3 regions of the Streptomyces sp. RPA4-2 genome follow, and region 1 is predicted to be linked to each of the others. Evidence: riboswitches for the same ligand, from Rfam matches in the RefSeq annotation. Region 1 holds a riboswitch; each other region holds the start of a gene.

Region 1 (4,696 bases):
CCTCGCGGATTTCGACACCCATCTCGACGAGGCGCTGGACCGCATCCTGGCGGAGGAGCAGAGCGCGGGCTGAACGTTCCCGCGCCTTCGCGGAGGAACGCTTCCGCACTCTGTGGAGGAACGCTTCTGCACACCCGGGGCGGGCGCGCGGTGGCTTCAGTGCTTGCGGCGACGGCCCTTGCCGCCCCGGACCGGTCCCCGGGCCCCCACGGGCTCCCGTACGGGCGCCACGGGCCCTGTGGCCGTCGTGGAGAGGCCCGGAGTCCCGGTGCGGTCCGCGGAGACCACCAGGGCCGCCAGCGCGGTGGTGACCGGGACCGAGGCGACCAGGCCGATCGAGCCGACCAGGGTGCGCACGATCTCCTCGGCGACCAGTTCACTGTTGGCGACCGCGCCGACGCTGCTCTGCGCGATCGAGAAGAGCAACAGCAGCGGCAGCGCGGCTCCCGCGTACGCCAGGACGAGCGTGTTGACGACCGACGCGATGTGGTCGCGGCCGATCCGGATGCCCGCTCGGTACAGGCCGCGCCGGCCCATGGTGGGATTGGCCTCGTGCAGCTCCCAGACCGCCGAGGTCTGCGTCACCGTCACATCGTCGAGCACACCGAGCGAACCGATGATCACGCCCGCGAGCAGCAGACCACTCATGTCGATGGAGGGATACAGGCCGTGGATCAGACCGGTGTTGTCGTCGGTGTTGCCGGTCAGGGCGGCCCAGCCGATGAACACCGAGCCGAGCACACCGATCAGGATCAGCGAGAGCAGTGTGCCGAGCACGGCCACCGAGGTACGGGCCGACAGGCCGTGGCACATGTAGAGCGCGATCAGCATGATGGCGCTCGCCCCGACCACCGCCACGACCAACGGATTCGCCCCCTCCAGGATGGCGGGCAGGATGAAGAACGTCAGGATGAGGAAACTGACGGCCAACGCGATCAGCGCCATGAGCCCACGCATCCGGCCGACCACCACGACGGCCAGTGCGAAGATCCCGGCGAGGAGCGCCATCGGGAACTTCCGGTTCACGTCGGTGACCGAGTACTGCAGATCCTTGGGCGCCGAGGGCTCGTACGCGACCACGACCTTCTCGCCCTGGTGCAACTGCCGTGACTGGTCGGGCTGGACGATCTCCGTGAACGTGCGCCCCTTGTCCTTACCGGTGTCCACCCGGATCGTCGCCTTCTTGCACTCGCCCGTCGCCTGCCGCTGGGCGGAGGAACCCTCGGCGGTGGAGGTGTCGCCGGTCGGGGTGTCCCCCGAGGCGTTCACCGCCTTGCAGTCCACCTGGACGACCTGGGTGACCGTGGCCTGCTGGCTCTGCCGGTCGAAGCCGACACCCGTGCGTTCGTGTGACGGGGCGCCGCCGGGCCAGAGCACCACGAGACCCACAACGACCGCCGCGGCGAAGGGAATCAGCACGGCCGCGATGACCTTGCGCAGATGCTTGGAGACGGGCGCGGCGGGGCCATGACTGTGGCTGTGCGAGTGCCCCGGCGCGGGAAGGGTGTCCGGTCCGTGCCCGCGCCCCTCCCCCGGTCCGTGCCCGCCGCCCGATCCGTGCCCGCCGCCCAGTCCGTGCCCGGCACCGGGTCCGTGCCCGTTGCCACCATCCGGCCCGTGGGCGTGCCCGCGGCCGTTTCCGGAGCCCTGTCCGTGCCCGTGCCCCTGCCCATGGCCGTCGCCGGGACCGGAGCCGCGCCGCGGCTCGGACGGCGGGAACGGGGGCTGCTGCATCGTGGTCACCGACCGATCATCGCAAGAACGGCGAGGGCCCTCTGTTCACCGCGCCAGACATGACGCTAGCGTGGAAGCACCTTTGCACACGCGGGAGCTCGGAGCACCGGGCTGAGAGGGCGCTGACCTCTGTCTCAGCGATGTTTCACATGAAACATCGGCGGACGGAAGCCGCTGCGTCGACCGCTGAACCTGTTACCGGGTAATGCCGGCGTAGGGAGTAGGTCTCATGACCAACAAGGACGTACGCACGCCTGCCTCCAGCCAGACGGACGAGCCGTCGGCCGCGTCCCTGGGCGAAGAGCTCAGGGGGACCGGGCAGTCCATCGGGTGGCACAAGGCATACGTCGGGGGTTCGCGCCCCGACCTGCGGGTGCCGGTCCGTCAGGTGCACCTCACCAACGGGCAGTCCGTCACGCTGTACGACACCTCCGGCCCGTACACCGATCCGACCGTCGACACGGACGTACGCAGGGGACTCGCTCCGTTGCGTGAGCACTGGATCGTCGCGAGGGGCGACACCGAGGAGTACGCGGGCCGTCCGGTCCGCCCCGAGGACGACGGGATCAAGCACACCTCGCCGCGCGGGGGCCTCCGCAACCTCGACGCGGTCTTCCCGGGCCGGCCGCGTCAGCCGCGTCGGGGCCGCCCCGGAGAGGCGGTCACCCAGCTCGGGTACGCCCGCCGCGGCGAGATCACCCCCGAGATGGAGTTCGTCGCGGTCCGCGAGAACGTCGACCCCGAGGTCGTCCGCGAGGAGATCGCCGCCGGCCGCGCGGTGCTGCCCGCGAACGTCAACCACCCGGAGATCGAGCCGATGATCATCGGCAAGCGGTTCCTGGTGAAGGTCAACGCCAACATCGGCAACTCCGCGGTGACCTCCTCGATCGAGGAGGAGGTCGAGAAGATGACCTGGGCGACCCGCTGGGGCGCCGACACGGTCATGGACCTGTCCACCGGCCGCAACATCCACACCACGCGGGAATGGGTCCTGCGCAACTCCCCCGTTCCCATCGGCACGGTGCCCCTCTACCAGGCACTGGAGAAGGTCGACGGCCGCGCCGAGGAGCTGACCTGGGAGATCTACAAGGACACGGTCATCGAACAGGCCGAGCAGGGTGTGGACTACATGACGGTCCACGCGGGCGTGCGGCTGCCGTACGTACCGCTCACCGCGAACCGCAAGACCGGCATCGTCTCGCGCGGCGGTTCGATCATGGCGGCCTGGTGCCTGGCACACCACAGGGAGTCGTTCCTCTACGAGAACTTCGAGGAACTCTGCGAGATCCTCGCCGCCTACGACGTCACGTACTCGCTCGGCGACGGGCTACGGCCCGGTTCGATCGCGGACGCCAACGATGCCGCGCAGTTCGCCGAGTTGAGGACGCTCGGGGAACTCAACACGATCGCGAAGCGTTTCCAGGTACAGACGATGATCGAAGGCCCGGGACATGTCCCGATGCACAAGATCAAGGAGAACATCGACCTTCAGCAGGAGATCTGCGATGAAGCTCCGTTCTATACGCTCGGCCCGCTGACCACGGACGTCGCGCCGGCGTACGACCACATCACCTCCGGCATCGGTGCCGCGATGATCGCCTGGTGGGGCACGGCCATGCTCTGCTACGTCACGCCCAAGGAGCACCTGGGCCTGCCCAACCGTGACGACGTCAAGACCGGCGTCATTACCTACAAGATCGCCGCCCACGCGGCCGACCTCGCCAAGGGACACCCAGGCGCGCAGGAATGGGACGACGCGCTGTCCGACGCCCGCTTCGAATTCCGCTGGGAGGACCAGTTCAACCTGGCCCTCGACCCCGACACGGCACGTGAGTTCCACGACGAGACACTGCCGGCCGAGCCCGCCAAGACAGCGCATTTCTGCTCCATGTGCGGCCCGAAGTTCTGCAGCATGAAGATCAGCCAGAGCATCGCGGAGCAGTTCGGTGGTTCCGCGGCCGAGGGGGCTTCGCCCGAGGAGATCGCCGAGGGGATGCTCCAGAAGTCGAAGGAGTTCGCGGCGAGCGGGAACCGGGTGTACCTGCCGTTGGCGGACTGACGCACCGACGCTCCGGAGAAGTGGTGCTCAGGGTCCGGCGCACCCTGAGCACCGCTTCCCGAAAGGCCGCGGAGGAATCGGCACCACCCGTCGGGCCGGCATGTCACGGGAGTTCCCCCCTGCGGACGGCCGGGTTCCGTCGGCAGACTGAGCCCATGACATCGACATCCATGAGCAAGGGCGCCAACCTTCCGGTGGCCGTCGGGGCCGTACGGGCCGTGCTCGGCTGGACGGGGGGTCCCGGCGCGCCGGACGCGGACGCCTCGGCCCTGCTGCTCGGTGCGGACGGTCGGGTCCGGGACGACGGGGACTTCGTCTTCTACAACCAGCCACGGCACGCCTCCGGTGCCGTACGCCACCTGGGGAAGCGGCGGGACGCCGGTGCCACGACCGACACGGTCGAGGTGGACCTGCGCTCGCTGGAACCGGAGATCGAGCGGGTCGTGCTGGGCGCCTCGGCCGACGGCGGCACCTTCGGTCAGCTGTCCGGGCTGACACTGCGGCTGCTCGACGCCGGGACGCGGCGGGAGTTCGCGCGCTTCGAGATGGAGGCCACGACGGAGACGGCGTTCATCGGCGGCGAGTTGTACCGGCGCGGCGGAGAGTGGAAGTTCCGGGCGATCGGACAGGGGTACGCGTCCGGACTCGCGGGTCTGGCCACCGACTTCGGCATCAGCGTGGACGAGGAGCCCGGCCTCCCCGCCTCGGCGCCGGGGACGCCGCCCGTGGGTGTGCCCGCCGCCGCGCCTGCCCCGCCGACCCCTCAGGCTCCTCCGGCACCCCGGACTCCCCCAGTACCCCCAGTACCCCCAGTACCTCCGGCACCTCCGGCACCACAGGTACCCCCGGCCTCCGCGTCGCGTTCGAGCAAGGGGGAGGAGCGGCTGCCCGTGGACATGCGCA
Region 2 (4,696 bases), 2.0 Mb from region 1:
GTGCGGGTTGCGGATCCCCAGGCCGGACCCGATGGGCGAGCCGAGCGGCATGACCGCCGCGCACCCGACGTCCTCCAGCTTCCGCGCGAGCACGGGGTCGTCGTTCGTGTACGGCAGCACCGTGAATCCGTCGTCGACCAGTGTCTCCGCGGCGTCGAGCAGTTCGATCGGGTCGGGAAGCAGGGTGCGCTCGTCGGCGATGACCTCCAGTTTGACCAGGTCGGTGCCGAGCGCCTCCCGGGCGAGCCGCGCGGTCAGCACGGCCTCGCCCGCGGTGAAGCAGCCCGCGGTGTTCGGCAGCACCCGGATGCCGAGCCGGGCGAGCACGGACAGGACGGAGCCGTGCGCCGCGGGATCCACCCGGCGCATCGCGACCGTCGTCAGCTCCGTCCCGGACGCCACGAGCGACCGTTCCAGCACGGTGAGGCTGGGCGCACCTCCCGTACCCATGATCAGCCGGGACGAGTAGGACGTACCTCCGAGGACGAACGGATCGTCGGCCATGGGTCAGCCTCCTTGGACAGCGGTGAGGACTTCGACACGGTCTCCCTCGCGCAGGGACGTGGCGGACCACTGGGTGCGCGGGACGACGGTCTCGTTGAGCGCGGCGGCGACGCCGGAGGGCGCCGCCGTGAGGGTGGCGACGAGCGTGTCGAGGGCGGTGCCCGCGGCGACGAGCCGGCGCTCGCCGTTGACGAGGATGTTCATACGGGTTGCTCCGTGCGTGTCGGGCTGAACCGGTGGGGAGTGAAGGGACGCGCTTCCTCGGGGAGCTCCCCCGAGGCGAGGACGTGCGCCATGACGTCCCCGGTGACGGGAGTGAGCAGGACGCCGTTGCGGTGGTGGCCGGTGGCCAGCAGCAGTCCGTCGAGCCCGGTCGGGCCGAGCAGCGGAGCGTTGTCGGGCGAGCCGGGGCGCAGTCCGGCCCGGGTCTCGGTGAGCGGCAGTTCGGTGATCCCGGGCACCAGCTCATGGGCGTCGCGCAGCAGCTCGTACACGCCGCCCGCGGTCACCGTGGTGTCCCAGCCCAGCTCCTCGCTGGTCGCGCCGACGACGAGTTCGCCGCTCTCGCGCGGCACCAGATAGACGTGGCTGCCACGGACCACGGCCCGCACGGTGCGGCTCAGGAAGGGCGCGTACCGCTTCGGCACGGTCAGCCGCAGCACCTGCCCCTTCACCGGGCGCACGGGCGGCCTCACGAAGTCGGGCACGCCCTCGAGCCTCCCGCTGAGGCTGCCCGCGGCCAGTACCACCTGCGCCGCCGCCAGCCCGTCGCCGCCCGCGGTGACGACCCCGGTGGCCCGCTCCCGGACCACCGTCAGCCGCTCCGCCCAGGTCCGGTGGAACACCACTCCGGCTCGCTCGCACGCCGTGACCAGGCCCTTCGCGAGGCGGCGCGGGTCGATCTGATGGTCGCCGTCGACGCGCAGACCACCACGGACACCGGGCGCGAGCATCGGCTCCAGCCGGCGGCACTCACGGCCGCTGAGCCACTCCGATTCGAGCCCCGAGCGGATCTGCAGGGCATGCAGTTCCCGCAGATGGGCGCGGTCGTCGGAGTCCAGGGCGACGGCCAGCGTGCCGCACCGGCGGTAGCCGAGATCCTGGCCCGTCGCCTCGGTGAGCTCGGCGACGAAGTCCGGATAGCGGCGGGCGGAGGCGAGGTTCAGGCCCAGCAGGGTCTGCTCGCCGTAATGCAGTTCGGTGACGGCGGCGAGCATCCCGGCGGCGACCTGCGCGGCCCCGCCGCCGGGTTCCGGGTCCACGACCGTCGTGGTGAACCCGCGCTGAGCGGCCCGCCAGGCCGTGACCAGGCCGATGATCCCGCCCCCCACCACCAGGACGTCGGACGTGACGGACCTCTCCGCCGGTGTACGCGACATGGGCGTCCAGCCCCTCCCTTCGCCGGCATGACCCGGATCAGGTTCGTACGGTCGGAGGCCGCCAGCCTCCCTCTCAGCCCGGTGCGTCCGGGCTCCCGCGAGTGCTCTACGTCGACCACCCTAGCTCGCCGCCGTATGCCTCAGTAAGGGAGCCTCCGTCCATCGCCCAGGCGCCCGACGGCCTTGTCCGGCTGCGGCTGGAGGAGAGCGGGGAGGGGAGCCGTGGGCGGGCGGGCGGGACGAACGTGGTGGTACCGATCGGGCAGATCCGGCAGATCGAACACCCTGAACACCCCGCACAGGCCGCACGCGCCGGACGGACCCGCCGACACCGGGTCGCATTGTGGAACAGGTCACCGAGCACGTCCGCTGACTGACGGATTGTCAGGTGTCTATGGTGATCAGGTGAGCGAGCAGACGCAGGCGCAGAAGCAGGGGCCTACGGCACGCCGGGTCGTCATCGCGGGCGCGGGCATGGCCGGCGTGCAGACCGCGGTCGCCCTGCGCGAACAGGGATTCACCGGCGGCGTGACACTGATCGGCGCCGAGCCGCACCAGCCGTACGACCGGCCGCCGTTGTCCAAGGCGGTGCTGCTCGGAAAGGCCGAGCACTCCGCCTTCGACATCGACTTCGAGGCACTGGGCATCGAACTGAGGCTCGGCTGCGAAGCGCTGGGCCTGCGCCCCGGGGACCACGAGCTGGACACCGCCACGGGACCGGTGCCCTACGACCTCCTGGTCCTGGCGACCGGCGCGGAACCGATCCAGCTCCCCGGCGCGGAGGGCATGCCCGGCGTCCATCTCCTGCGCACCCTGGACGACGCCGAACGGCTGCGCCCCGTGCTCGCCCGGCAGCACGACATCGTGGTGGTCGGGGCGGGCTGGATCGGCGCCGAGTTCGCCACGGCGGCGCGCAAGGCCGGGTGCGCGGTGACGGTCGTCGAGGCCGCCGACCGGCCGCTGGCCGGGGCGCTTCCCGCCGAGGTGGCCGCGCCGATGGCCGCCTGGTACGCGGACAGCGGGGCCTCGCTGCGCACCCACGCGCGCGTGGAGCGCGTCGAGCCCGGTGCCGTGGTGCTCGACGACGGGTCCCGGGTGCCCGCGGGCGCCGTGGTAGTCGGCATCGGCGCCCGGCCCGCCACCGCCTGGCTGGCCGGCTCCGGCATCGAGCTCGGAGCCCACCGCGAGGTCGTGGCCGACAGCCACCTGCGCACCTCCGTGCCGGACGTCTACGCGGTCGGCGACTGCGCCTCCTTCCCCTCGGGCCGGTACGAGGAGCGCCTTCTCGTCCACCACTGGGACAACGCCCTGCAGGGACCGCGCACGGTGGCGGCGAACATCATCGGCGAGGCCCCGGTGGCGTACGACCCGGTTCCGTACTTCTGGTCCGAGCAGTTCGGCCGTTTCGTCCAGTACGTCGGCCACCACGCGCCCGCCGACACGACCGTCTGGCGCGGCGACTCCTCGGGCGCCGCCTGGACGGTCTGCTGGCTGCGCGACTCCCGACTGGTCGCGCTCCTGGCGGTGGGCCGCCCCCGCGATCTGGCCCAGGGCCGCCGCCTGATCGAGGCGGGCATGCCGCTGGCCCCGGAGATCCTGTCGGATCCGTCACGTCCGCTGAAGGACGCCATGGGCTAGGCGGGCACCGAGGCCTCCGTTCGGGCGGCCTGGGGGCGGACCCGGTCCGGTGGGCTCCCTCACCGGGTGGCGGCCGGGCGGCCGGGGCGAGGAATTGCGCCGGGCCGCTCGCCCGATGGCCGCCGGGCGGCCAGGCGGCCAGGCAACCGGGCGGCGGACGGTCGGGCGAGCAAACCCGCCGGGCCCGCTCGCCGCGTGGCCCGCGCACGCTCCACCGCGCCGGAATTCGGCGGAATTCCGCAAGATTCACGCGCTTCTGACGCGGGACGGGTGGCGCTCGGGTACCGAGTGTCAGTCCGGGATGGCAGGCTTGTCCCGTGACCGAGATTGACGCAAAGATCGATGCTCTCGTCCCCGCCTGGCTCACCCTCCCCGACATCGCCGAACAGTTCGGCGTCGAGGTGACCCGCGTCCGGCAGTTGGTCAAGGAAGGCCAGCTGATCGCCGTACGCCGTGGTGAGAACCGCGCGCTGCACGTCCCCGCCGCTTTCATCGACGAGGACAAGGTCGTCAAGGGCCTCACCGGCACCCTGACGCTCCTGCGGGACGACGGCTTCACCGACGAAGAGATGCTCGAGTGGCTCTTCACCCCCGACTCGACCCTGCCCGGCACCCCCGCGCAGGCGCTGAGCGAGAATCGCGGCACGGAGGTGAAGCGTCGCGCCCAGGCGCTCGCCGTCTGATCCGACAACACGTCCGGCGTACGGACCACGGCCGGCCCCGGGCCACCCCGGCCGCCGTGGTCCGTACGCACCGCAGCACCACGGGGGACCCACGCATGCCCGAGAACGCCGCCCGCCTCGCCGACGCCCGCGTCTACCTCTGCACGGACGCGCGCACGCGCCAGGGCGACCTCGCCGAGTTCCTGGACGCCGTCCTGGCGAGTGGCGTCGACATCGTGCAGCTGCGCGACAAGGGCATGGAGGCGGCCGAGGAACTGGAGCACCTCCAGGTCTTCGCGGACGCCTGCGCCCGCCACGGCAAGCTCCTCGCGGTCAACGACCGGGCGGACGTCGCCCACGCGGTCGGCGCCGACGTACTCCATCTGGGCCAGGGCGACCTCCCGGTCCCCGCGGCCCGCGCCATCCTCGGCGACGAAGTCCTGATCGGCCGTTCCACGCACGCGGCGGCGGAGGCCTCGGCCGCCGCCGTCCAGGAGGGCGTGGACTACTTCT
Region 3 (4,696 bases), 1.8 Mb from region 1:
CCCACGTCGCGCTGCGGGAAGAGCTGGTGGTCCTGGAACATCAGCCCGACGCCCCGGCGGTGCGCGGGCACCCCCGCCTGGTCGTGGCCGGTCAGGAGCACACGTCCCGCGTCGAGCGGCTGCAGTCCGGCCACCGCCCGCAGCAACGTGGACTTGCCGCTGCCGCTCGGTCCGAGCACGCACACGATCTCGTGCTCGGCGACCTCCAGATCGACGGCGTCCAGCACCGGCCGGTCACCGAAGCGTACGGTCGCCGCCTCGACGCCGAGCAGGACCTCCGGCGCCGCCGCCCCCGGACCCGCACCCGCACCCGCACCCGTCGTCCCAGACGTCGCCTTCGTGACGAGCCTCGCCATCAGAACTCCCCTGTCCGGTCGGTCCGCATACGCTCCAACAGCAGCAGCGCCACCGCGCACACCACCATCAAGGTCGTCGAAAGTGCCATCGCCTGCCCGTAGTTGAGGTCACCGGCGCGCCCGAGCAGCCGTGCGACCGCGACCGGCAGCGTCGGGTTGTCGGGGCGCGCGATGAAGACCGTCGCCCCGAACTCGCCGAGCGACACGGCGAAGGCGAACCCCGCCGCGATCAGCAGCGCCCTCCGCACCATCGGCAGGTCGACCTCCCGCCACACCCGCCACGGTGAGGCCCCGAGCACCGACGCCGCCTCCCGCAGCCGTCCGTCCACGGCCCGCAGCACGGGCAGCATCGTCCGTACGACGAAGGGGACACCCACCAGCGCCTGCGCGAGCGGCACCAGGATCCAGCTGCTCCTGAGGTCGAGCGGCGGCTCGTCCAGCGCGATCAGGAACCCGAAACCGACGGTCACGGCGGACACACCGAGCGGCAGCATCAGCAGTGCGTCGAACCCCCGCACGAGACGACCGGCGCGGCCGGTGAGCGCGGCGGCCGCCAGACCTCCGATGACCACGGCGATCGCGGTGGCGGCGAGGGCGTACTCCAGCGAGTTGCCGATCGCCTCGATCGGGGCCACCAGGAAGATGCCGCCGTCGTCGGAGGCCAGCGCCCTGTAGTAGCCGAATCCGAAGCCCCCGGGGGTGTCCAGGGACCGCTGGACCAGGACTCCGAGGGGCAGCACGAGCAGGACCGCGATGCTCGCGACCACTCCCGTGAGCAGCGCCCACTGCCCGGCCCCGCGCGGCCGGCGGGCGGTCGTCTCCGGGGCCACCAGACGCAGGGCGGTCTCCCGGCGGCGTACGGTCCCCGCGTGGACGGCGAGGATCGCGCCGACGGCCACGAACTGGATGATCGTCAGCACCGCCGCCGTCGCGAGGTCGAAGATCTCCGAGGTCTGCCGGTAGATCTCCACCTCAAGGGTGGAGAAGGTCGGCCCGCCGAGGATCTGGACCACCCCGAACGAGGTGAAGGTGAAGAGGAAGACCATGAGCGCCGCGGCGGCGACGGCCGGGCTCAGGGCCGGGAGCGTCACCGTGCGCCAGGCCGCGAACCGGGAGGCGCCGAGCATGCGCGCGGCCTCCTCCTGGCGCGGGTCGAGCTGCGACCAGAGCCCGCCGACCGTACGGACGACCACCGCGTAGTTGAAGAAGACGTGCGCGAGCAGGATCGCCCAGACGGTGGTGTCGAGCCGGACGCCCCACAGGCCGTCCAGCAGTCCGCCGCGGCCGATCAGCGCCAGGAACGCCGTACCGACGACGACGGTGGGCAGCACGAACGGGACGGTCACCACCGCGCGCAGCACCTGCTTGCCCCGGAAGTCGAAGCGCGCGAAGACATACGCGCCGGGGAGCGCGATCAGCAGTGTGAGCGCTGTCGAGGCGAGCGCCTGCCAGGTGGTGAACCACAGCACGTGCCGGATGTCGGACCGGCCGAGCACCTCACCGATGCGTCCGAGCCGCCAGACCCCGTCGGCCTTGAGACCGCGGGCCACGATCGCCGCGACGGGGTAGGCGAAGAAGACGCCGAAGAACACGACCGGCAGGGCCATGAGCCACAGCCGCGTCGCGCTCCCGCGCCTCCTGGGCGCCGCCTCGCCTACTTCAGTACGAGCGAGGTCCACGACTTGACCCACTGGTCACGGTTCTTGGCGATCTCGGCCGGGGCCAGGGTCTCCGGGTGCTCGGCCTGCGGGCCGAACTTCACGAACACCTCGGGCACCTTGGCGGTCTCGCGGACCGGGTACACGAACATGTTCAGGGGCATGTCCTGCTGGAACCTGAAGCTGATCAGGAAGTCGAGGAGCGCCTTGCCGCCCTTCGTGTTCTTCGCGTTGCTCAGCAGCCCCGCGTACTCGACCTGGCGGAAGCAGGTGCCGCCGGCGACCCCGGTCGGCGCGGTCTTCGGTTTCGGGTCGGCGTAGATCACCTCGGCGGGCGGGGAGGAGGCGTACGAGACGACCAGCGGCCGGTCGGCCTTGGCCTTCTTGCCGCCCGCGGACCCCGAGAACTCGTCGTTGTAGGCCTGCTCCCAGCCGTCGACCACCTTCACGCCGTTGGCCTTGAGCTTCTTCCAGTAGCCCTGCCACCCGGCGTCCCCGTACTTCGCGGCGGTCCCGAGCAGGAAACCGAGGCCGGGCGAGGACGTGGACGCGTTCTCGGTGACGAGCAGGTTCTTGTACGCGGGCTTGACCAGGTCGTCGAAGGAGGTGGGCGGCGCCAGCCGGTGCTTGCTGAAGTAGGCCTTGTCGTAGTTGACGCAGATGTCGCCGGAGTCGATGGGCGTGACCCGGTGCTTGTCCTCGTCGACCCGGTAGCGCTGGACGATCTGGTCGGAGCCCTTGGGCTCGTACGGCTGGAACAGCCCGTTGTCGAGCGCGCGGGAGAGCAGGGTGTTGTCGACGCCGAAGAAGACGTCGCCCTGCGGGTTGTCCTTGGTCAGGATGGCCTTGTTGACGGCCTGGCCGGCGTCTCCGTCCTTGAGGATCCTGACCTTGTAGCCCGACTCCTGCTCGAAGGCGTGCAGCACGCTCTTGGAGTAGGCGAAGGAGTCGTGGCTGACGAGGGTCACGGTCCGGGAGCCGGCGGCCTTGTCGCCGGAGCCGGACGAGCCGCACGCGGACAGCGTGACGAGGCCCAGCGCGACGACCACGGCCGCGGCCGTCCGCCTCTTGGTGCTCGCTTTGGTGCTCACTGAATTCCTCCTGGGGTGACCAGGAAGAGACGCGGCCCTGCCCGGGAACTCGGCGGTTCCCGGGCAGGGCGCAACAGCTTGAGTGATGCCCGAACTTCCTACCCAGAATGACCTGGGCGAGGTTCAGAGGGTCTGCGGCCCACCGGTGCCCCGGCTGCCGCACTCTCAGCGCTGTGGCGCTCCCCTGTCGGAATATGAAGATGTCGGAATATGAAAATGTACGTGCCGGGTCAGACTACCGCTCGGTCGCCGCGAGCTGGCCGCACGCCCCGTCGATCTCCTGGCCCCGGGTGTCCCGGACGGTGACCGGCACGCCGTGGGCCGCGATGGCCTCGACGAACGCCTTCTCGTCCTCGGGCCGCGAGGCGGTCCACTTCGAGCCCGGGGTCGGGTTCAGCGGGATGAGGTTGACGTGCACGGGCTTGCCCCTGAGCAGCCGCCCGAGCCGGTCACCGCGCCACGCCTGGTCGTTGATGTCCCGGATGAGGGCGTACTCGATGGAGAGCCGGCGCCCCGACTTGGCCGCGTACTCCCAGCCCGCGTCGAGCACCTCCCGCACCTTCCACCGCGTGTTCACGGGGACGAGGGTGTCGCGCAGCTCGTCGTCCGGTGCGTGCAGGGAGATGGCGAGGCGGCACTTGAAGCCCTCGTCGGAGAGCCGGTGGATGGCCGGGACCAGTCCGACCGTCGACACGGTGATGCCGCGCTGGGAGAGTCCGACGCCGTCCGGCTCGGGGTCGGTGAGCGCGCGGATGGCGCCCACGACCCGCTTGTAGTTGGCCAGCGGCTCGCCCATACCCATGAAGACGATGTTGCTCAGCCTCGCGGGGCCTCCGGGGATCTCCCCGTCCCGCAGCGCCCGCATGCCGTCCACGATCTGGTGCACGATCTCGCCGGTCGACAGGTTCCGGTCGAGGCCGGCCTGGCCGGTGGCGCAGAACGGGCAGTTCATCCCGCACCCCGCCTGGGAGCTGATGCACATGGTCACCCGGTCCGGGTAGCGCATCAGCACGGACTCGACGAGCGTGCCGTCGAAGAGCCGCCACAGGGTCTTGCGCGTGGTGTCCTGGTCGGTCGACAGATGCCGCACGACGGTCATCAGCTCGGGAAGCAGCGCTTCCTGGAGCTTGCCTCGCGCGGCGGCCGGGATGTCCGTCCACTCCGCGGGGTCGTGCGCGTACCGCGCGAAGTAGTGCTGCGAGAGCTGCTTGGCGCGAAACGGCTTCTCCCCGATCGCGGCAACCGCCTCTTTACGCTCGGCGGGCGTGAGATCGGCAAGGTGCCGCGGCGGCTTCTTGGCTCCGCGGGGGGCGACGAATGTGAGTTCTCCGGGCTTCGGCATAACCCTTCCAGTGTCGCAGATCAACTCGACCGTCCCAGGCCGCAGCGGGGTGGGGACGGTCACCCCTGGGCACCGCCTGTCGGCTTCGGTCGCCCTCGCACGGCCCGGGTACCGCCCAGAGACGGCCCGGCGCGGTCCTCGGTCGGACCCTCCTGACGCCTGCTAGTTCGGCACAGGTGGCGCTGCCCAGCCGTGTCGGACGGCGTGACCGCCGAGCTGCATCCGGGTACGGACCCCGGCCATGTCCAT

The links. Region 1 has a riboswitch for thiamine pyrophosphate ahead of thiC (phosphomethylpyrimidine synthase ThiC). Riboswitches for the same ligand answer to the same signal wherever they lie in the genome.
Region 2: another riboswitch for thiamine pyrophosphate. It lies ahead of thiO (glycine oxidase ThiO); the one in region 1 lies ahead of thiC (phosphomethylpyrimidine synthase ThiC).
Region 3: another riboswitch for thiamine pyrophosphate. It lies ahead of HEP85_RS28460 (thiamine ABC transporter substrate binding subunit); the one in region 1 lies ahead of thiC (phosphomethylpyrimidine synthase ThiC).

Annotation. Positions count from the first base shown of each region.
Region 1 is NZ_CP050975.2:4,690,226-4,694,921, reverse strand. Features, by position in the region: gene HEP85_RS20445 (SsgA family sporulation/cell division regulator) at 1-73, shown strand, start outside; gene HEP85_RS20440 (YibE/F family protein) at 157-1,743, opposite strand; TPP riboswitch at 1,815-1,971, shown strand; gene thiC (phosphomethylpyrimidine synthase ThiC) at 1,964-3,793, shown strand; gene HEP85_RS20430 (VWA domain-containing protein) at 3,949-4,696, shown strand, end outside.
Region 2 is NZ_CP050975.2:2,705,954-2,710,649, reverse strand. Features, by position in the region: gene HEP85_RS11625 (thiazole synthase) at 1-504, opposite strand, end outside; gene thiS (sulfur carrier protein ThiS) at 508-708, opposite strand; gene thiO (glycine oxidase ThiO) at 705-1,883, opposite strand; TPP riboswitch at 1,881-1,992, opposite strand; gene HEP85_RS11610 (NAD(P)/FAD-dependent oxidoreductase) at 2,289-3,521, shown strand; gene HEP85_RS11605 (Rv2175c family DNA-binding protein) at 3,839-4,204, shown strand; gene thiE (thiamine phosphate synthase) at 4,300-4,696, shown strand, end outside.
Region 3 is NZ_CP050975.2:6,473,711-6,478,406, reverse strand. Features, by position in the region: gene HEP85_RS28470 (ABC transporter ATP-binding protein) at 1-356, opposite strand, end outside; gene HEP85_RS28465 (iron ABC transporter permease) at 356-2,035, opposite strand; gene HEP85_RS28460 (thiamine ABC transporter substrate binding subunit) at 2,011-3,105, opposite strand; TPP riboswitch at 3,183-3,301, opposite strand; gene rlmN (23S rRNA (adenine(2503)-C(2))-methyltransferase RlmN) at 3,341-4,447, opposite strand; gene HEP85_RS28450 (helix-turn-helix domain-containing protein) at 4,610-4,696, opposite strand, start outside.